3 regions of the Streptosporangium sp. NPDC048886 genome follow, and region 2 is predicted to be linked to each of the others. Evidence: riboswitches for the same ligand, from Rfam matches in the RefSeq annotation. Region 2 holds a riboswitch; each other region holds the start of a gene.

Region 1 (5,955 bases), on a different contig from region 2:
GAGACGGCCGGATGACTGCGGTGGGACGCGCCTGGTCCGCCACCGCGTCGAGGGTCTTGAGGCCGTCACCGGTGTTGAGGACCACGGTCTCGCCCTCGGGGTCGAGCCGCCCGGAGGCGACCAGCTTGCGCAGCACGCCGACGGTGACGCCGCCCGCGGTCTCGGCGAAGATCCCCTCGGTCCTGGCCAGCAGCCGGATCGCGTCGACGATCTCGGCGTCGGTGACGTCCTCCACGGCGCCGCCGGTGCGCCGGGCGATGTCCAGCACGTAGGGGCCGTCGGCGGGGTTCCCGATCGCCAGCGACTTGGCGATGGTGTCCGGCTTGACCGGGCGGATCACGTCGTGGCCCGCCTTGTAGGCGGCGGAGACCGGGGAGCAGCCCTCGGCCTGGGCGGCGAAGATCTTGTATGGCCTGTCCTCGACGAGGCCGAGCGCGATCAGCTCCTTGAACGCCTTGTCGATCTTCGTGAGCTGGGAGCCGGACGCGACCGGGATGACGATCTGGTCGGGGATCCGCCAGCCGAGCTGCTCGGCGATCTCGTAGGCCAGCGTCTTGGAGCCCTCGGCGTAGTAAGGCCGGAGGTTGACGTTGACGAAGCCCCACTTGTCGCCCAGCTCGTCACCGATGAGCTCCGAGCAGAAGCGGTTGACGTCGTCGTAGGTGCCCTCGATGCCGACGAGCTTGCCGCCGTAGACCGACGCCATGACGATCTTGGCCTGCTCCAGGTCCGCGGGGATGAACACGCAGGCGTCCAGCCCGGCTCGGGCGGCGGCCGCGGTCACCGCGCCGGCCAGGTTGCCGGTGGAGGAGCAGGACAGGGTATGGAAGCCGAAGTTGCGGGCCGCCTCGACCGCGATGGCCACCACGCGGTCCTTGAAGGAGTGGGTGGGGTTGCCGGAGTCGTCCTTCACGTGCAACGAACGGATGCCCAGCTCACGGGCGAGGTTGTCGGCCTTGACGAGCTTGGTCCAGCCGGGCGCCATGTTGGGCTTGGCGGCCACGTCCGCCGGGACGGGCAGCAGCGAGCGGTAGCGCCAGATGTTCGTCGGCCCCTCGGCGATCCGCTCCCGGGTCACGCGCCCGAAGTCGTAGGCGATCTCGAGGGGCCCGAAACACTCGATACAGGCGAAGCTGGGACCGAGGTCGTAGCGGGCGCCGCATTCGCGGCAGGACAGGGCCGCGGCGGGGCCGAAGTCGAGCGAGGTGGTGGTTTCAGTGCTTGCGAGCGCCATGAAGCGAGGCCTTTCCCTCATCTTCGTCTGCGACCACCCTGGCCGCAGACCGGAATTGGCACCTGTCCCGGCCGACCTCGTCAGATCACGAGTCTTGAACCGGGAGGGTTGCCGGGGCTTCGCAGGGCCGGTCCCTCCACCCCTCTGGATGAGCAAATATTCAGTTGGAACCTGGCGAGCAGGTCTTACGCACTCTACCCCGGCTTGCCTCCATCCTGACCAACCGTCTCATTTTTTGAGATGTAATGTGTTACCTGGCGGACAGCTCCCGCCGGGACCAGCGGGATCGCCGGCCGTGGGACGCGCCCCCCTCCGAACGCCCACCCGCCGCCGGGCCGTCCGGCCACGGTGCCGGGATCGCCTTCGTGAGCCGGGTGAAGCGGTTGACGCCACGGCACCGCCGTACGTCCCGTGTCACCACGGGCGGCCGGCGGAGCCCCTCGCCAGGCTCACGTTCTCCGACGATCGCCTGCCCGGCGGGAGCTCCGTCCTCCCTTCGGCCCTCACGACGATCCGCGCCCCGCCCCGGAACGCGGTCGAGGATCGGCGTGGCGTGGTGGGACCGGGAGCGGGTTACGGCGTCTTGTAGCCCAGGGTGTAGGGGCCGAAGCCGGCCGCGGAGACCAGGCGGTAGCGGTAGTAGCCGGCCGTGCCGGTGTAGCTGATCTTCTCGTCCGGCCCCGCGCCGTCGGAGGAGGCGACGGTGGGCCAGGACCGGCCGTTCCACTTCTCGAGGTAGAGGTCGAAGTCGACGCCGACGGGGCCGTCCAGGCAGGCGGTGTGCAGACCGGTGACGGTCGCCCGGTAGTACAGGTTGTTCGGCTGGTAGACGGTCTGGCCGTTGCGCAGGGTGCCGGTCAGGGTCCTCGGGTAGCCGGTGCAGGTGCCCGTGGTCGGCGGCGGCGGGTTGCCCTCGGTGGTCCTCAGCGACAGGCCGTAGGCGGTGAGGATCTCGCCGATCGGCTGGAAGTAGGTGGTACCGCCCGAACTGCAGTCGCCCGAGCCGCCGGAGGTGACGCCCTGGGCCTGGTCGACGGAGATGAAGGAGCCGCCCGAATCGCCGGGCTCGGCGCAGACGTTGGTGCGGGTCAGCTGGTAGACGGTGCCCTGGGGGTAGGTGACGCTGGCGTCGCGCTGCTGGATGACGCCGCAGTGCCAGTCGGTGGTGGAGCCGGACCGGCAGACCGAGGCGCCCTCGATGGCGACCCGGGCGCCGGCGACGGGCACGGTGCCGCCCTCGCCGTTGTCCACCTTCGGGGTGGCCGTCCAGTTGGCGTTGGCCGCGACCCAGGCGTAGTCGTTGCCGGGGAAGCTGGAGCCCTGGAAGACGCCCTGGGCGACGCGGTTGAAGCCGGTGGTGGTGGCGCCGGTCGTGCCGCAGTGGCCGGCGGTGACGAAGCCGTTCTGGGTGCCCTTGACCACGGGGAAGCCGATCGAGCAGCGGCTGGTGGTGCCGATGTAGTAGGCGGTGCCGCCCACCAGGTCGTACAGGGGCTGGGGGACCTCGGTGGAGGGCAGCACGAGCACCGCGCCGGTGTCCACGCCGGCGCTCTCGACGACGTTCTGGGCCTCGTCCGGTTTCGGGGCCAGGACGACCACCTTGTTGCGCTTGACGTCGACGTAGCGCGCGCTGGACACCAGCGGTTTGGCGGGCAGGGTCTGGTCGAGCTTCTTCTTGATCGTGGCCAGTTCCGCCAGCGATCTGGTGACGATCTCGGCCTGGGCGCCCGCGGCGAGGACCTCGGGGATGTCGTCGGCGCTGGTGGTGGCGACCACGAGGTTCTGCGCGCTGTTTCCCCGCAGCCAGGTGCCGCCGAAGCGGTCGCCGAGCCTCCTGCTCAGCTGCGCCGCGATCGGGGTCAGGCGGGCCTCGTTGAGCAGGCGGGCCTGGGCCTGCTCCTTGCTGATCCCGAGGTCGCGCTGGAGCGCCTCCAGCATGCCCGGCGGCGGCTTCAGCGCGGTTGCGGCGGCCATGGGGGCCGGGATCCCTGCTGCCTGGCGTTCGGCGCCGGCCGGCACGGCGGCCAGGGTAAGTGCGGTGATCGTTAGGACGCATCCCGTGGTAACGGCATGTCTGCGGGACATGGGGTCTCTCCTCGACCTCGGCTTTCAGGCATGAGGGGGGAGAGCGCCTCGTATCACAGAGTGATCATGCGATGTGGGCAACGCCACCTTAATCCAGCCGTTGCCGATCAAGGCCGCGAAAGCCGCGCGCCACGCGGGCGGCGGTTTCAGGCGGCCCCCGGGAAGCGGTTTCAGGCGGCCCCCGGGAAGGAGCGCCGTGACCGGCTCGGCCGTTTCCGGATCCGCCGCCGACCCGTCGGGATCAGAAGCCGTAGGCGTCGCCCAGCGCGCTCTGGACGTATTTGCGCGCCTGGTGGATGCGGGACTTGGCGGTGCCGAGCGGGATGCCGAGCTGCTCGGCCACCTCGTTGTAGTCGAGCTGGCAGATGTCGCGCAGCACCAGCGCCTGGGCCAGCTCCGGCTTGTCGGCCTCCAGCGCCTCCATCGCGTCGAGCAGGTCCAGCCGGGATCCGGCGATCACGCTCACCCGGGCGACGTCGGGCTTCTGCAGCGGCAGCTCGTCGGAGCTCTGCTCGGCCGAGCGCCGCTTCAGCGACCGGTAGGTGGTCCGGGCGCAGTTGGCGGTCACGATGTGCAGCCAGGTGGTGAACCGGGCCCGCCCCTCGAAGCGGCCGATGTTGCGGGCCACCGCCAGCAGCGTGTCCTGGGAGGCCTCCTCGGCGTCCTGCCGGTAGGGCAGGATGCGCCCGCAGTGGCGGAGCACGTCCGGCTCGATCCGCTTCAGCAGCTCACCCAGCGCGCGGTGGTCACCCCGGGCGGCCAGGCGGGCCAGTTCCTCGGTCGTCTCGTCCAGCGCCATCAAGGGCCCCCATCACCGGTCACAGTCGCTCGACATCCTACGGTCGAGGGTTATGTTTGGTTAACCTTCGGGACAAGCATGTCCCTAGGCGAGGGGGTCTGATGAACGCGATCCTGGTGGCTTCCAACCGCGGTCCCGTCTCGTTCACGCTCTCCGAGGACGGCTCCCTGAGCATGCGCAGGGGCGGAGGCGGCCTGGTGTCGGGGCTGGCGGAGGTCGCCAAGGGTCTCAACATGCTCTGGGTCTGCGCCGCGCTGTCCGACGGCGACCGCAGCGCGGCGCGGCTGGCGCCCGGCGGCCGGCTCGATCACGCCGGCTACGACACCGGGGCGGTGCGGATGCTCGACATCCCCCCGACGATCTTCCACCGGGCCTACAACGCGGTGGCGAACTCCACTCTCTGGTTCGTCAACCACCTCCTGTACGACACCCCCAACAGGCCGCTCTTCGACGCCAGGTTCCGCCGCGAGTGGGAGTCCTACCAGACGTACAACGAGGCGTTCGCGATGGCGCTGGCCGAGGAGGCGGCGCACGGCGCCAGGGTGATGGTCCAGGACTACCACCTGACCCTCGTCCCGGCCATGCTGCGGGGCGAGCGGCCCGACCTGCGGGTGGCCCACTTCTCGCACACCCCGTGGGCGCCGCCGGAGTATTTCAACCTGCTCCCCGACGGCGTCGGGATCGAGCTGCTCGAAGGCATCCTGGGCGCCGACCACGCGGGGTTCCTGACCGCGCGCTGGGCCGGGGCCTTCATGGACTGCTGCGAGACGGTGCTCGGCGCGGAGGTGGACCGCGCCGGCCATACCGTCACCCACGGCGGCAGGACCACCCGGATCGGCGTGCACGGCCTCGGCGTGGACGGTGAGACGCTCTGGGCGCGGGCCTGCGAACCCGACGTCGAGTCGCACATGGCCGCCCTCCGCGAGCAGGTCGGCGACCGCAAGCTGATCGTGCGGATCGACCGGACCGAGCTGTCCAAGAACATCGTCCGGGGTCTGACCGCCTACCGGGAGTTCCTGGCGGCCCACCCCGAGTGGCACGGCAGGGTCGTGCACCTCGCCTTCGCCTACCCCTCCCGGCACGATCTTCCCGAATACCGCGAATACACCGCGGCGGTGCAGCGCTGCGCCCAGGAGATCGAGGACGAGTACGCCACCGAGGACTGGGCCCCGGTGATCCTCAACGTGCACGACGACTACCCGCGCTCGCTGGCCGCCTACCGGCTGGCCGACGTGCTGCTGGTCAACCCGATCCGCGACGGCATGAACCTGGTGGCCAAGGAGGGCCCCGTCCTGTCGCCGCGCAGCGCGCTGGTCCTGTCCCGCGAGGCCGGCGCCGCCGCCGAGCTGGGCGAGCACGCTCTCCTGGTCAACCCCTACGACGTCTCGGCCACGGCCGCCGCCCTCCACGAGGGCCTGGTCATGCCCGAGGACGAGCGCGCCCGCCGGGGCGCCCTCCTGGCCGCCGCCGCCACCGCGCTCCCCCCGCACCGCTGGTTCTCCGACCAGCTCGCCGCCCTCAAATGAGCCTCGGAATGTCCGGCCCGTCATGAGATAGTCCCCATGGAAGTCTCGATCCGCCGCCTGCCCAGGGGAGCCAGTTGACCGCGATCACGCCCGTCCGGCTGACCCGCGATCGCGCGACCTGGCTCGTCTACCTGCAGCTCGGCGTCTTCGCCACCTACCTGTACGGCCTCAGCGCCGCCCTCCCCATGCTCCGCATCGACCAGGGGGTGTCACAGGCGGTCGCCGGGCTGCACGGCACCGCGATGGCGGTCGGCAGCATCCTCACCGGGCTCGCGCTGCCCTGGCTGACCAGGAGGATCGGCCGCCGGGCC
Region 2 (5,955 bases):
CGGGGTTGCGCTTGTAGTGGACCTCCTGGCCCGGGGTGAACCGGTCGAGGACGAACGGCCCGGTGCCGACGACGTCGACCCCGCCGGCCTTGAGGTCCTTGGCGTTCCTCAGCGACTTCGGGGAGATCTGGCCGGCGTACGGCGAGGACAGGAAGTCCAGGAACAGCCCGTCCGGCGCCTTCAGCGTGATCTTCAGGGTGTGCGGGCCGGCCACCTCGGCCCTGCCGAAGTTACGGAGCTGGACGGCGGCGACCGCCGGGTTGTAGCCCGGTGACAGGAACTGGTCGAAGTTGGCCTTCACCGACGCGGCGTCGAACCTCTCCCCGTCGTGGAAGGTGACGTCGTCGCGGAGGTGGAGGGTGTAGGTCAGGCCGTCCTTGGAGACCTCCCAGGACTTGGCCAGCCACGGCAGGAACTCGCCGTCCTTGCCCCGGGCGACCAACGAGTCGAACTGGTTGTGCACCAGCAGGCGGGCCTTGTTCTGGCCCCACTGCTGGGGGTTGAACGTGATGGGCTGCGTCTCCACCGCCCACACCAGCGATCCGCCGCCCCCGCCGCCGGCCGCGGCTGTCGGGGCCTCCGTCTCGGCCCCGCACGCCGCGAGCGCCAGCACCGCGGCCAGCGTCAGGGCGCCCCATCGGACTTTCACGTTCTTCTCCTTAAACAGCTCAGGCGACAGACAGCTCAGGCGACGTGTCTGATCCGGGTGGTGACGGCCTCGGACAGCACGATCCGGGCCAGGGCGTCGGCGTGCCGGAAGAGCGGGGCGTTGAGGCCGGGCCGGGCGAATCCGCCGGTGGCCCCACCGCCGACGACCCAGGGGCCGAAGGCGAACCTGCGGGGGTGGGGGGTGTCGGAGCGGTCGAGCAGGCGGCGGTCGGCGGGCCGTACCTTCAGCAGCCCGGAGTCCTCGTCGATCTCGCCCCGGTCGCGGAGCGCGGAGATCAGCGGGTCGGTGGCCCGGCTCACGCTGGGCGCGGGCAGCCGGGCCTCGATCAGGGTCCGGGCCGCCACCGTGCCGGGGACGGTGGGGCTGTGCGCCTGCCACCGCCGGTCGCGGTGCTCCACCTTCAGGTCCGCGCCGAGGAAGGTGACCACGCCGGCCTTGGCCAGCGCCCGCAGCTCCTCCAGCCGGGGGCCGGGCGGACCGCTGGCGATGTAGCTGAAGAAGCCGTGGAACCAGGGGTCGGAGACGCCCAGCTCGGCCAGGACGCCGTAGACGGACAGCAGCCCGAGGATCATGGCGTGGTCGGCGCTGTGCGCGGGGTCGGAGCGCCGCTCCAGGTCCGCTCCCAGGTAGCCGTGCATCCACCTGCGCAGCCCCGCCGGGTCGCCGAACCGCATCCGCTCCAGCGGCCGGTCCAGCCGGTCGAAGTCCAGCCGGTCCAGGTGCCGGGGTACGGCCCTGCGGATCAGCGCGCGCATCCCGGGACTGCGCCACTCCTCGGCCGCGTACGCCTCCTCGAACTCCGCCCAGCCCGTCCGGGCCCGCTCCGGGTGGGCGGTGATCAGCTCGTGGTAGTAGGCGTGGCCCAGCTCCTTGGCGGCCAGCGGCCACACGTCCCTGCGGAAGTTCCACGGCCCCGCGCCGAGCGCCTGCGCGGTGAGGAAGCGCGGCACCGGCGGGCGGGCGCCGCGGAAGGGGTATCCGGTCTTCGAGTGGTACGGCACGCCGCGGCGCGAGCCCACCTGGAGCAGCGGCTCCCGCCCGCTGGGCAGGTAGACGAGCTCCCCGTCGTACTCGCGGACGAACCGGCCGCCCCGGCCCGAGGTGAGCAGCACCATCAGGTCGATGAAGGCCAGTCCCATGCCCCGGACGATCACCGGCTCGCCCCCGGGCACCCGGTCCAGGTCGAGGTCGGCGGCGTAGCCGGTGGGCAGGTAGTGCAGCCCGCCGCCCGCGGCCGTCTCCGCCAGTGCCTGCTCCTGTCTGGTCGGGATCACGTCGCCGTGCCCCTGTGCCAGGATCACCGCGTCCACCTCGATCGTCCGGCCGCCCTCCAGCGTCACGACCTGGCCGCCGGGGACGTCGGTGAGGTCCAGCGCGCGGGCCGCGTGGACGTGCACCCGGACGCCGCGTGGAGCGGTGTCGACCGCCTGCCGGAAGACGTGGGACAGGTAGGCGTTCTGGACCGGCCGGGAGGCGAACCTGCCGGGGTCGCCGCCGAGCCACTGGGCCAGCGAGGGACCGGGGCGGATCGGGCCCTGGCACTGGACCGACGCGTCGGTGAACAGCGTCACGTCGGCGGCGGTGGAGTTCATCCAGAGCAGCTCGGGCTGCTCCCTGCGCCAGACCCGTCCGCCGCCCGGGGGGTAGGGGTCGATCACGTGGACGTCCAGCGACGGCCAGTCGAGCAGCTCGGCCGCGTTGGCGCAGATCCGCTCCACCAGGCAGGTCCCGGTCGGCCCGGCGCCGACGACGGCGACGGCGGCGCTCATGCGATCTCCTCGTCCGGCGGCACGGGGGGCGCGGCGCTCACGGGGCTCATACGGCGGCTCTGCGGTGCGGCTCGTCCCAGTCGGCGTGGAGCGGCTCGACCGGGATCCGCCAGGGGTCGGTCTCGGCGGCGGCCGGGGAGGTGATCGCGGAGAAGTCGGTGTTGTCACGGAAGGCGGGGTGCCGGTAGAGGTCCCGGGCGTAGGCCCACAGGTTCGGGAAGGCGGTCAGCGGGCGCTCGCTGATCCTGGCGGAGGGGTTGTCGGCGAGGTCGAAGCGGAGCAGCGTCGGCCAGAGCCGCACGTCCGCCTCGGTGATCCCGGAGCCGAACAGGAACCTGCGGTCGGCGAGCCGGGCGTCGAGCTCCTCCAGGAAGGAGATCACGGCCTGCCGGGCCCGGCCGTACTCCGTCTCGGTGGCGGCCGAGGCGACGCGGCCCGCCGCGGTGTTGACGTACTCGTAGATCCTGGCATTGAGCGCGTCGATGTCCGGCCGGAGCTCTTCGGGGTAGAGGTCGATCTCCGGGTCGCCGCCGAACCGGGTGCCCAGGTCGATCGTGATGTCGGGGAAGTCGTTGCTGACGATCCGCCCGCCCGCCCTGTCCCACAGCACCGGCACCGAGACGTGGCCGTCGAAGCCCGGCTCGGTCGCCTCGTACGCCTCGCGGAGCGTGGTGAAGCCGTTGACCGGGTCGGCCCCGCGCCGCTCGCGGAAGGCCCAGCCGCGCCCGTCACGCTCGTCGTCCACGTAGGACAGCGAGATCACGTCCTGCAGTCCCTTGAGCGAGCGCACGATCGCCGCGCGCTGCGCGTAGGGACAGACCGCCGCGACGTAGAGGTGGTAGCGGCCCGGTTCGGCGGGGAACTCGCCGGCGCCGTCGGCGGTGATCCGCCCCTGGAAGGGGTAGCGGGGGCCGGGCCGGTCGCCCGGCCGGTAGCGGCCGTAGGCGTCGAGGTCGACGGGGCCGGCGTAGTTGAGTGTGATCTCGGACATGTACTGCTCCCAGGCATGCCTCGGTGACCCGTTGAGGGGTCCGCGCTTGCGGCACGCCGACCGTGCCGCCAGGTCTCCCCCGGGGGCACCCCGCCGCGGTGCGAGGGTTGCCGGTCAGTGAGCCGGGGCTCTGCACTGACACTCTTAACCTAGTTAGAAGGTAGGAAATACATAGATCTCTGTCAACCCTTATTGTCGGGGGATGACACGCGAGATCGTGAATGTGGTCTACCGCAAATACGACGGCTCACTGCACTGGCACCACCCCGCGCTGCTCCTCGGCGAGGACGAGCACGGCGTCTGGACCGGCTGCGTCGCCGGCTCCAGCGGCAGCAGGGGCGATGAGCCGCCGGTGACCTGGGCCGACGCGTTCGTGATGCTCTTCCCCCGCGACGCCTGGTGGACGGCCACCTTCAACGCCGAGCCGAACAGGGTCGAGATCTACTGCGACATCTCGACCGTCCCCGAGTGGCGCGACGGCGAGGTGACCATGGTCGACCTCGACCTCGACGTCATGCGCATGCGCGACGGCCGGATCATCCTGGACGACGAGGACGAGTTCGAGGAGCACCAGGTCCGCTACGCCTATCCCCCCGAGGTCATCGAGAACGCCCGCGCCACGGCCGCCCGGCTGATGGAGGCCGTCACCACCGGCGCCGCCCCCTTCAGGACCGCCCCCCACTGGCTGTCCCACGTGACCTGACCGCCCCGCGCCACCGCCGTGGGGCGGGGCCCGGCGGCGGGCGGGCTCACCGGGGCGGGAACCTGGGGGCGCGGCGCTCGACGAAGCTGGCCACGCCCTCGGCGAAGTCGGGGCGGCCGAACGACTCGGTCATCAGGCGCACGGCGGCCGACTCCGACGCCTCCAGGGTCCGCTCCCAGTCACCCCAGACCTGGCGCTTGATCACGGCCATCGACGCCGGCGAGCTGTGCGTCGCCAGCTCGCGGGCGTAGGCCAGGGTCTCCTCCAGCAGATTCTCCCCGGGCACCGACCGGGCGGCCAGGCCCAGCCGGTAGGCCTCGGCCCCGGTGAACGTGCGGCCGGACAGCAGCAGGTCCATGGCCCGGGCCTGGCCGATGAGCCTGGGCAGGATCCACGACAGGCCGTACTCGGCGATCAGGCCGCGGCGGGCGAAGGCGGTCGTCCACTTGGCCTCGGCGGCGGTGAAGACCAGGTCGCAGACCAGGGCGTGGACCATGCCGAGGCCGGCGCAGGCGCCGTTGACGGCCGCGATGACCGGCTTGCCGATGGTGGCCGGGAAGGTGGTGGGCCGCTTGTCCGGCTCCCCTTCGTAGGAGCCGTCCTGGATGGCGTTGAGGGTCTGGAAGTCCGCGCCGGCACAGAAGCCCCGCCCCGCCCCGGTCACGACGATCACCCGGACCTCCGGGTTCTCCTCCGCCTCGGCGAGCTGGTCGAAGTATCGCCGCCCCATCGTGTCGGTCCAGGCGTTGAGCCGTTCGGGCCGGTTGAACGTCAGCGTCAGCACGCCCTGCTCGACCGACGACAGCACCAGGTCCATCATTGCGCGCCCTCCTTGCCCGGTCTCCATACCGAACCATGTTCTACGGCCTCTCCGCAATGCCCCTGCCGCCGCGCCGCCGTCCCGCCCTCCGTCACCACCCCGGCACGGGCCAGCGGCCGAGCCCCCGCTCCACGGAATCGGGGTGGTGGACGTAGCTCGGCGACAGCTCCGCCTCGTCGTAGTAGCGGTGGAAGACCGGTGTGGCCGAGCCCGAGATGGGCGGGACGATCCAGCTCCAGTCGGCCGGGCAGACCCGGCCCGCCTTCTCCTCACGCGCCAGGTGGGTCAGGAATCGCCGCGACTCGGTGTGGTGGTCGGTCATCGTCACCCCGGCCTGGTCGAAGGAGTGCAGGACCGCCACGTTCAGCTCCACCAGGGCGTGGTCGCGCCAGAGCGAGCGGTCGGTGGAGGTGTCCAGGCCCAGGAGCTGGGCCATGATCGGCATCAGGTCGTAGCGGTCGATGTCGGCGAGGTTGCGCGCGCCGATCTCGCTGCCCATGTACCAGCCGTTGAACGGCGCCGCCCGGTAGTGGATCCCGCCGATCTCCAGGCACATGTTGGAGATCGCCGGTACGGCGTGCCAGCGCAGCCCGAGCTTCTCGAACCAGCGGTAGGACGGGTGGGTGAGCTCCACCTCCAGCACGGCGTCGGCGGGCACGCCGAACATCAGCGGCGAGCCGTTGCCCGCCGAGACGACCAGCGGCAGCACGTCGAAATGCGTGCCGGGGCCGCCGGGCCAGCCGAGTTTGCGCACCATCGTGGTGAAGTCCACATACCGGGGGTCACCGACGACGGACCCGTCGTCCATCGCGTATCCGGCGTAGCGGATGAGCTGCTCGTTCCAGATCCTCGGGCCCGGCCTGCCCGGCCGGTCGGGGGCGAACACCGTGATCGTCGGCCGGACCTTGCGGTTGGGCGCGGCCTCCCTCAGGTGGTTGACGCACTCCACGGCCACGTCCTCGGCCGTGTTCACCCAGCGCCGGTCACGCACCTGCAGCGAGT
Region 3 (5,955 bases), on a different contig from region 2:
CGGGGCGGTGCGGCCCGCGCGTCACTTGTCGATGTCGCCCACGACGAAGAACATCGACCCCAGGATGGCCACCATGTCGGAGACCAGGTGGCCGGGGAGCATCTCGCGCAGCACCTGGACGTTGTTGTAGGAGGCCGAGCGGAGCTTCATCCGCCAGGGGGTCTTCTCGCCGCGGGAGACCAGATAGTAGCCGTTGATGCCGAGCGGGTTCTCGGTCCAGGCGTAGGTGTGGCCCTCGGGCACCTTGAGCACCTTGGGCAGGCGCTGGTTGACCGGCCCCTGCGGCAGCTCCCGGAGCCGCTCCAGGCAGGCGTCGGCCAGGTCCAGGGAGACCTTCACCTGCTCCAGCAGCACCTCGAACCGGGCGTGGCAGTCTCCGGCCGTCCGGGTGACGACCCGCACCGGCAGCTCGCCGTAGGCGAGGTAGGGCTCGTCCCTGCGCAGGTCGAGGTCGACCCCGGAGGCGCGGGCGATCGGGCCGCTCACGCCGTACTGCATGATCGTCTCCCGGTCCAGCACGCCCACCCCGACCGTGCGGGCCAGGAAGATCTCGTTCCCGGCGATCAGGTGCTCGATGTCGGGAAGCCGCCGCCGCACGTCCGCGACGGCGCGCCCGGCGCGGTCCGTCCAGCCCTCGGGCACGTCCTCCTTGAGGCCGCCGACCCGGTTGAACATGTAGTGCATCCGGCCGCCGGAGATCTCCTCCATCACGGCCTGGAGGGTCTCGCGCTCCCGGAAGGCGTAGAAGACCGGGGTGATCGCGCCGAGCTCCAGCGGATAGGAGCCGAGGAACATCAGGTGGCTGAGGACCCGGTTGAGCTCGGCCAGGAGCGTGCGCATCCAGACCGCCCGGACCGGCACCTCCATGCCGAGCATCCGCTCCACCGCGAGCACGACGCCCAGCTCGTTGGCGAACGCCGACAGCCAGTCGTGCCGGTTGGCCAGCATGATGATCTGCCGGTAGTCGCGCACCTCGAACAGCTTCTCCGCGCCGCGGTGCATGTAGCCCACGATCGGCTCGGCCGCGCTGATCCGCTCCCCGTCCAGGGTGAGCCGCAGCCGCAGCACCCCGTGGGTGGACGGATGCTGCGGCCCGATGTTGAGGACCATGTCCTCGGTCGCGAGTTCCTTGCCGCGCACTCCGTGCACGGCGTCCGCTCCGGCGCCGATCCCTACGCTGATCTCCCGGGGTGCGCCTGCGGCACGACGCTCAGTCATAGGGCCATGCTGTCACGTCAGCTCCGCGACAGCAGGTCCCGCAGAGCGGCGACCAGACGGTCGACGTGCTCCTCGGTGGTGCCGATCCCGATGGAGGCGCGGACCGCGGAGGCGGTGACGTCGTCGCAGCCGCCGTCCTTGGCACCGAGGAGGTGGCGGACGAAGGGGTGGGCGCAGAACTTGCCGTCGCGCACGCCGATGCCGTACTCGCCGGACAGGGCCTCGGCGACCTCGCGGGCGGTGAAGCCGTCCACCACGAAGGAGACGATGCCGACGCGGGGGTGGTCGGGGCCCCACAGGGACAGCTCGTGGACGCCCTCGACGGAGGCCAGACCGGCGCGGAGGCGGCCGATGAGGCGCTCCTCCTCGCGCAGCAGCGCGCTCCAGCCGGTGGCGCTCAGGGCGTCGCAGGCGGCGGCCAGGGCGATGGCGCCCAGGACGTTCGGGGTGCCGGCCTCGTGACGGGCCTCGGGGTCGTCGTGCCACTCGGCCCCGTCGTCGTCGACCGAGCGCACCGCGCCGCCGCCCCGCAGGTACGGCTCCGCCTGCGACAGCCAGTCGGTCCGGCCGACCAGGGCGCCGGTGCCGAAGGGGGCGTAGAGCTTGTGGCCGGAGAAGACCACGTAGTCCAGGTCCAGCGCGGTCAGGTTGAGCCGGCGGTGCGGGACGAGCTGGGCGGCGTCGACGAGGATGCGGGCGCCGTGGCGGTGGGCGATGTGGGCCAGGGCGGCGATCGGCCAGAGCTCGCCGGTGACGTTGGAGGCCGCGGTCACGACCAGCAGCTTGGGGCCGTGGATCCCGGCCAGCGCCTCGTCGGCGGCGCGGACCGCCTCGCCCGGGAAGGCGGGGGGCGCGAGCCGTACGGCGTCGGCCCAGGGCAGCAGCGAGGCGTGGTGCTCGGTGTCGAAGACCACGGCGGTGGTCCCCGCGGGAAGGCTGCGGGCCAGCAGGTTGGTGGCGTCGGTGGTGTTCCGGGTGAAGACCACCGAGTCGTCGGGGCGCGCCCCGACGAAGGCGCGGACCGTGTGCCGGGCCTGCTCGTAGCGGGCCGTGGTGAGCTGGGAGGCGTACCCGGCACCGCGGTGGACGCTGGAATAGGCCGGGAGCGCGGCGGCGACGGCGGCGCTCACCGGCTCCAGACAGGGCGCGCTGGCGGCGTAGTCGAGATTGGCGTAGGGGACGAGCCTGCCGCCCTTGACCGGGACCTGGAGGTCCGAGCCGAGCACCGCGGGGATCCGCCGGTCCTCGGACGCGCGGGTGGCGGGGACGGTCACGGACGTGGCGGGGGCGGAGGTGAAGATCGTCAGTGCGGACACGCCAGAACTCCTCGGAGGTCATCGGACCCCAAGCCGTGGCGTTGGTGCGTGGAGCCCGCGCTTGCCCGACACACTCCGTGCCGGACCAGGTCCTCACCCGGGGCACCCCGCCGCGGACGCGAGGGTTGCCGGCCAGCGAGCCGGGGCTTGTCACTGGCACTCATGACCTACAGGGGAACTATAACCGACCCCTGGCCGGGCTCCGCAAGTCGGTGAAATGCGCAGCTGTGTTCTTTGTTCAGGAACTCACGGTGATGCCCAGTCGTCTAGGCAGTGACCCCTGACGCCTGACGGAGGAGTGAACGATGGATTGGGTGACTGATCCCGAGATCTGGATAGGGTTCGTCACCCTTGTCGGCCTGGAGATCGTGTTGGGCATCGACAACATCATCTTCATCTCGATCCTGGCGGGGAAACTCCCGCCCGGCCAGCGTGACAAGGCGCGGAAGCTGGGTCTCCTCGCCGCCCTGGTCAGCCGGCTGCTGTTGCTGCTGGCGCTGTCGTGGGTGGTGAAGCTCACGGCGCCGATGTTCGAGGTCTTCGGCCACCCGATCTCGGGACGCGACCTGATCCTGATCCTCGGCGGCCTCTTCCTGCTGGGCAAGAGCGTCTTCGAGATGCACGACAGCCTTGAGGGCAAGTCGGGTCATGCCAGTGGCAGGGTCGCCGCCTCCTTCACCGCGGTGATCCTCCAGATCATGGTCCTGGACATCGTGTTCTCCCTCGACTCGGTGATCACCGCGGTCGGCATGGTCGACGAGCTCGGCGTCATGGTCGCGGCCGTCATCGTCTCGGTCGTCGTGATGCTCTTCGCCTCCGGCCCGATCAGCCGTTTCGTGGACAAGCACCCGAGCATCAAGATGCTCGCCCTGTCGTTCCTGGTGCTGATCGGCGTCGTGCTCATCGCCGAGGGCTTCGAGCAGCACATCTCCAAGGGCTACATCTACTTCGCGATGGCGTTCTCGCTCGTCGTGGAGCTGCTGAACATCCGGATGCGCGGCAAGGCGGCCAAGGGCGCGGCCGAGGAGGACAGGCCGGTCGAGCTGCACCACCGCTACGAGGCGGGCGAGCAGGCCGGGTCCCCGCAGGACCAGGGCGTGCGTGGACCGGCGGACCGGGTGGCGGAGCCGGATCCCGATCACGGCGAGGGCTCAGCGGTCAGGTGATCTCGCCGTGAGAGCGGCCGGCCTGTCGTGGGGCGCGGCCCGGACCCGGTTGCCGAGATCGAGGTGCCACCACCCGTCGGCATCGGGGCGGAGACCCGCGCCCGCCACGGCGTCCTGGAATGTCCGTCGGCTGTCCCCGGCGAGCGTGTTGTCAGCCTGCCGGAACTCGCGTGCGGTCCGCCGCCGTCCGGCGGAGATCTCCGCCGGTTCCGTCCGTCAGGGTGCACACTCCGTCCACGCAGGAGCGCTGGAGGCGGCCCATCGAGATCGTCTGCACCAGTCCGACGGCCCAGCAGGTCGGGCAGCCGCGCAGCGCCACCAAGCCGAGCGGCGCCAGCAGCAGACTGGCCGGTCCGACCGTCGGGACCAGCGCGACGGCTCCGATCAGGAGACCGAATCCGAGTCCGCCGCGGAGCAGGTGCCGGGGGACGGACCTGCTGGCGAAGCTTGCGTCGCCGGTCGTCCTCATGCTTTTCATTCGGCCCTTCCCCAGTTCTGAGTTTGCAGGTCGCCGCGGACGGCGGCCCGGGCGCGGTGCAGCCGGGACTTCATGGCGGCGCTGCTCAGCCCGAGGGACCTGGCGACGACAGGGCCCGGCAGGCCCTGGACATCACGCATGATCAGCACGAGACGCTGATCGGCGGGCAGAGCCGCGATCGCGGTGGCGACCTGATCGACTTCGAGGCCCCGCAGCACCTCGTCCTCCGCGGACGAGCAGGATCCGTCAACGACCGGTTCGGCCCGCCACACCAGCGATTGGGCGCGGCGCAGGCATTCGTTGCGCACGATCTGGAACATCCACGAGGCCAGCGCACCGGACGCTCGCAAGGTGCCGATCTTGCGGAAGAGGATGATGAGTGCCTCCTGGGCGGCGTCCTCGGCGTCCTGCGGACTCGCGCACAGCGAGAAGGCGAACCGCTGCACGTGCGGATGGGACCCGCTGACCAGGGCGGCGATCGATGCCTGGTCTCCCTGCTGCGCCGCCGCGATCAGCTGCTGGCTGGGCCACCGGGATCGGGAAGCCCTAGTCACGGGACCGGGCCCGCTTGCGGAGGAACACGATGCTGCACGCGCAGATGAGCACCGCCGCGACAGCGATGACGATCATGGTGGTCAAGGGAGTCTCCTGCCTGTCGAACGGCCGTGGCGCCGGTACGTACATAAGAGGGCGGCTCGCCGGAAAAGGATTCAGCCCGTTTGACGGTCGATTCAGGCCCGCTCCGTCGCCGGGCGACCCCACCGGGCCGTCGCCGGGTGACCTCACCGGGCCGGCCGCCTCGTAACTTACAAGTTTGGCGGCGAACATTACGATGCTTACGTGCGCTTTGATCCTTGGAATCCGGAATTTGTCGCCCACCCCTATGACGTCTACGCCGAGCTGAGGCGGGAACGGCCGGTCAGCTTCTTCGAGCCGACCGGCCAGTGGCTGATCGCCCGGCACGCCGACGTCAACGCGCTGCTGCGCGACCGCCGGCTCGGCCGCTCCTACCTGCACGTCGCCACGCACGCCGAGTTCGGCAGGCCGGACGACCCCGACTTCCAGGACCCGTTCTGGCGGGTGGTCCGGGCCGGGATGCTCGACGTCGAACCGCCGGTCCACACGCGGCTGCGGCGCCTGGTGTCCAAGGCGTTCACCCCGCGCATGGTGGAGGCGCTCCGCCCCAAGGTCGCCCGGATCGCCGGGGAGCTGGTGGAGGCGTTCGTCGAGCGCGGCGGGGGCGACCTGATCGCCGAGGTGGCCGAGCCGCTGCCGGTGACCGTGATCGCCGAGATGCTCGGCGTGCCCGAGGCCGACCGGCACCTGCTGCGGCCCTGGTCGGCCGACATCTGCGGGATGTACGAGCTCAACCCGTCGGTCGAGGCCCAGCACACCGCGGTGCGCGCGGCCCAGGAGTTCTCCGACTACCTGATCGAGCTGGCCCGCGCCCGCCGGGCCGATCCCGGCGACGACCTGATCAGCGCGCTGGCCCTGGTGGCCGACGAGGGCGACAGGCTCACCGAGGAGGAGCTGGTCGGCACCTGCGTGCTGCTGCTCAACGCCGGGCACGAGGCCACCGTCAACGTCACCGGCAACGGCTGGTGGTCGCTGTTTCGCAACCCGGCCGAGCTGGAACGGCTCCGCGCCGACCACGGCCTGCTGCCCACGGCGATCGAGGAGCTGATGCGCTGGGACACCCCGCTGCAGATGTTCGAGCGCTGGGTGCTTGAGGACATCACCGTGGGCGGGGTGGACATCCCGCGCGGCACGGAGGTGG

The links. Region 2 has a riboswitch for S-adenosylmethionine ahead of ACZ6R6_RS02155 (glutathione S-transferase C-terminal domain-containing protein). Riboswitches for the same ligand answer to the same signal wherever they lie in the genome.
Region 1: it holds a riboswitch for S-adenosylmethionine, as region 2 does, so the genes downstream of both, thrC (threonine synthase) here and ACZ6R6_RS02155 (glutathione S-transferase C-terminal domain-containing protein) in region 2, are expected to answer to the same signal.
Region 3: it holds a riboswitch for S-adenosylmethionine, as region 2 does, so the genes downstream of both, ACZ6R6_RS08115 (aminotransferase class V-fold PLP-dependent enzyme) here and ACZ6R6_RS02155 (glutathione S-transferase C-terminal domain-containing protein) in region 2, are expected to answer to the same signal.

The regions. Positions count from the first base shown of each region.
Region 1 is NZ_JBVJHH010000073.1:1,303-7,257, forward strand. Features, by position in the region: gene thrC (threonine synthase) at 1-1,234, opposite strand, end outside; SAM riboswitch class I at 1,249-1,389, opposite strand; gene ACZ6R6_RS46740 (S1 family peptidase) at 1,808-3,208, opposite strand; gene ACZ6R6_RS46745 (RNA polymerase sigma factor) at 3,561-4,118, opposite strand; gene ACZ6R6_RS46750 (alpha,alpha-trehalose-phosphate synthase (UDP-forming)) at 4,220-5,644, shown strand; gene ACZ6R6_RS46755 (MFS transporter) at 5,719-5,955, shown strand, end outside.
Region 2 is NZ_JBVJHH010000001.1:492,529-498,483, reverse strand. Features, by position in the region: gene ACZ6R6_RS02165 (ABC transporter substrate-binding protein) at 1-649, opposite strand, end outside; gene ACZ6R6_RS02160 (FAD/NAD(P)-binding protein) at 685-2,439, opposite strand; gene ACZ6R6_RS02155 (glutathione S-transferase C-terminal domain-containing protein) at 2,486-3,430, opposite strand; SAM riboswitch class IV at 3,468-3,580, opposite strand; gene ACZ6R6_RS02150 (DUF402 domain-containing protein) at 3,633-4,133, shown strand; gene ACZ6R6_RS02145 (enoyl-CoA hydratase-related protein) at 4,180-4,953, opposite strand; gene ACZ6R6_RS02140 (nitric oxide synthase oxygenase) at 5,045-5,955, opposite strand, start outside.
Region 3 is NZ_JBVJHH010000005.1:206,293-212,247, reverse strand. Features, by position in the region: gene ACZ6R6_RS08120 (NADH-quinone oxidoreductase subunit D) at 22-1,218, opposite strand; gene ACZ6R6_RS08115 (aminotransferase class V-fold PLP-dependent enzyme) at 1,236-2,534, opposite strand; SAM riboswitch class IV at 2,587-2,702, opposite strand; gene ACZ6R6_RS08110 (TerC family protein) at 2,840-3,700, shown strand; gene ACZ6R6_RS08105 (hypothetical protein) at 3,852-4,169, opposite strand; gene ACZ6R6_RS08100 (RNA polymerase sigma factor) at 4,175-4,732, opposite strand; gene ACZ6R6_RS08095 (cytochrome P450) at 5,019-5,955, shown strand, end outside.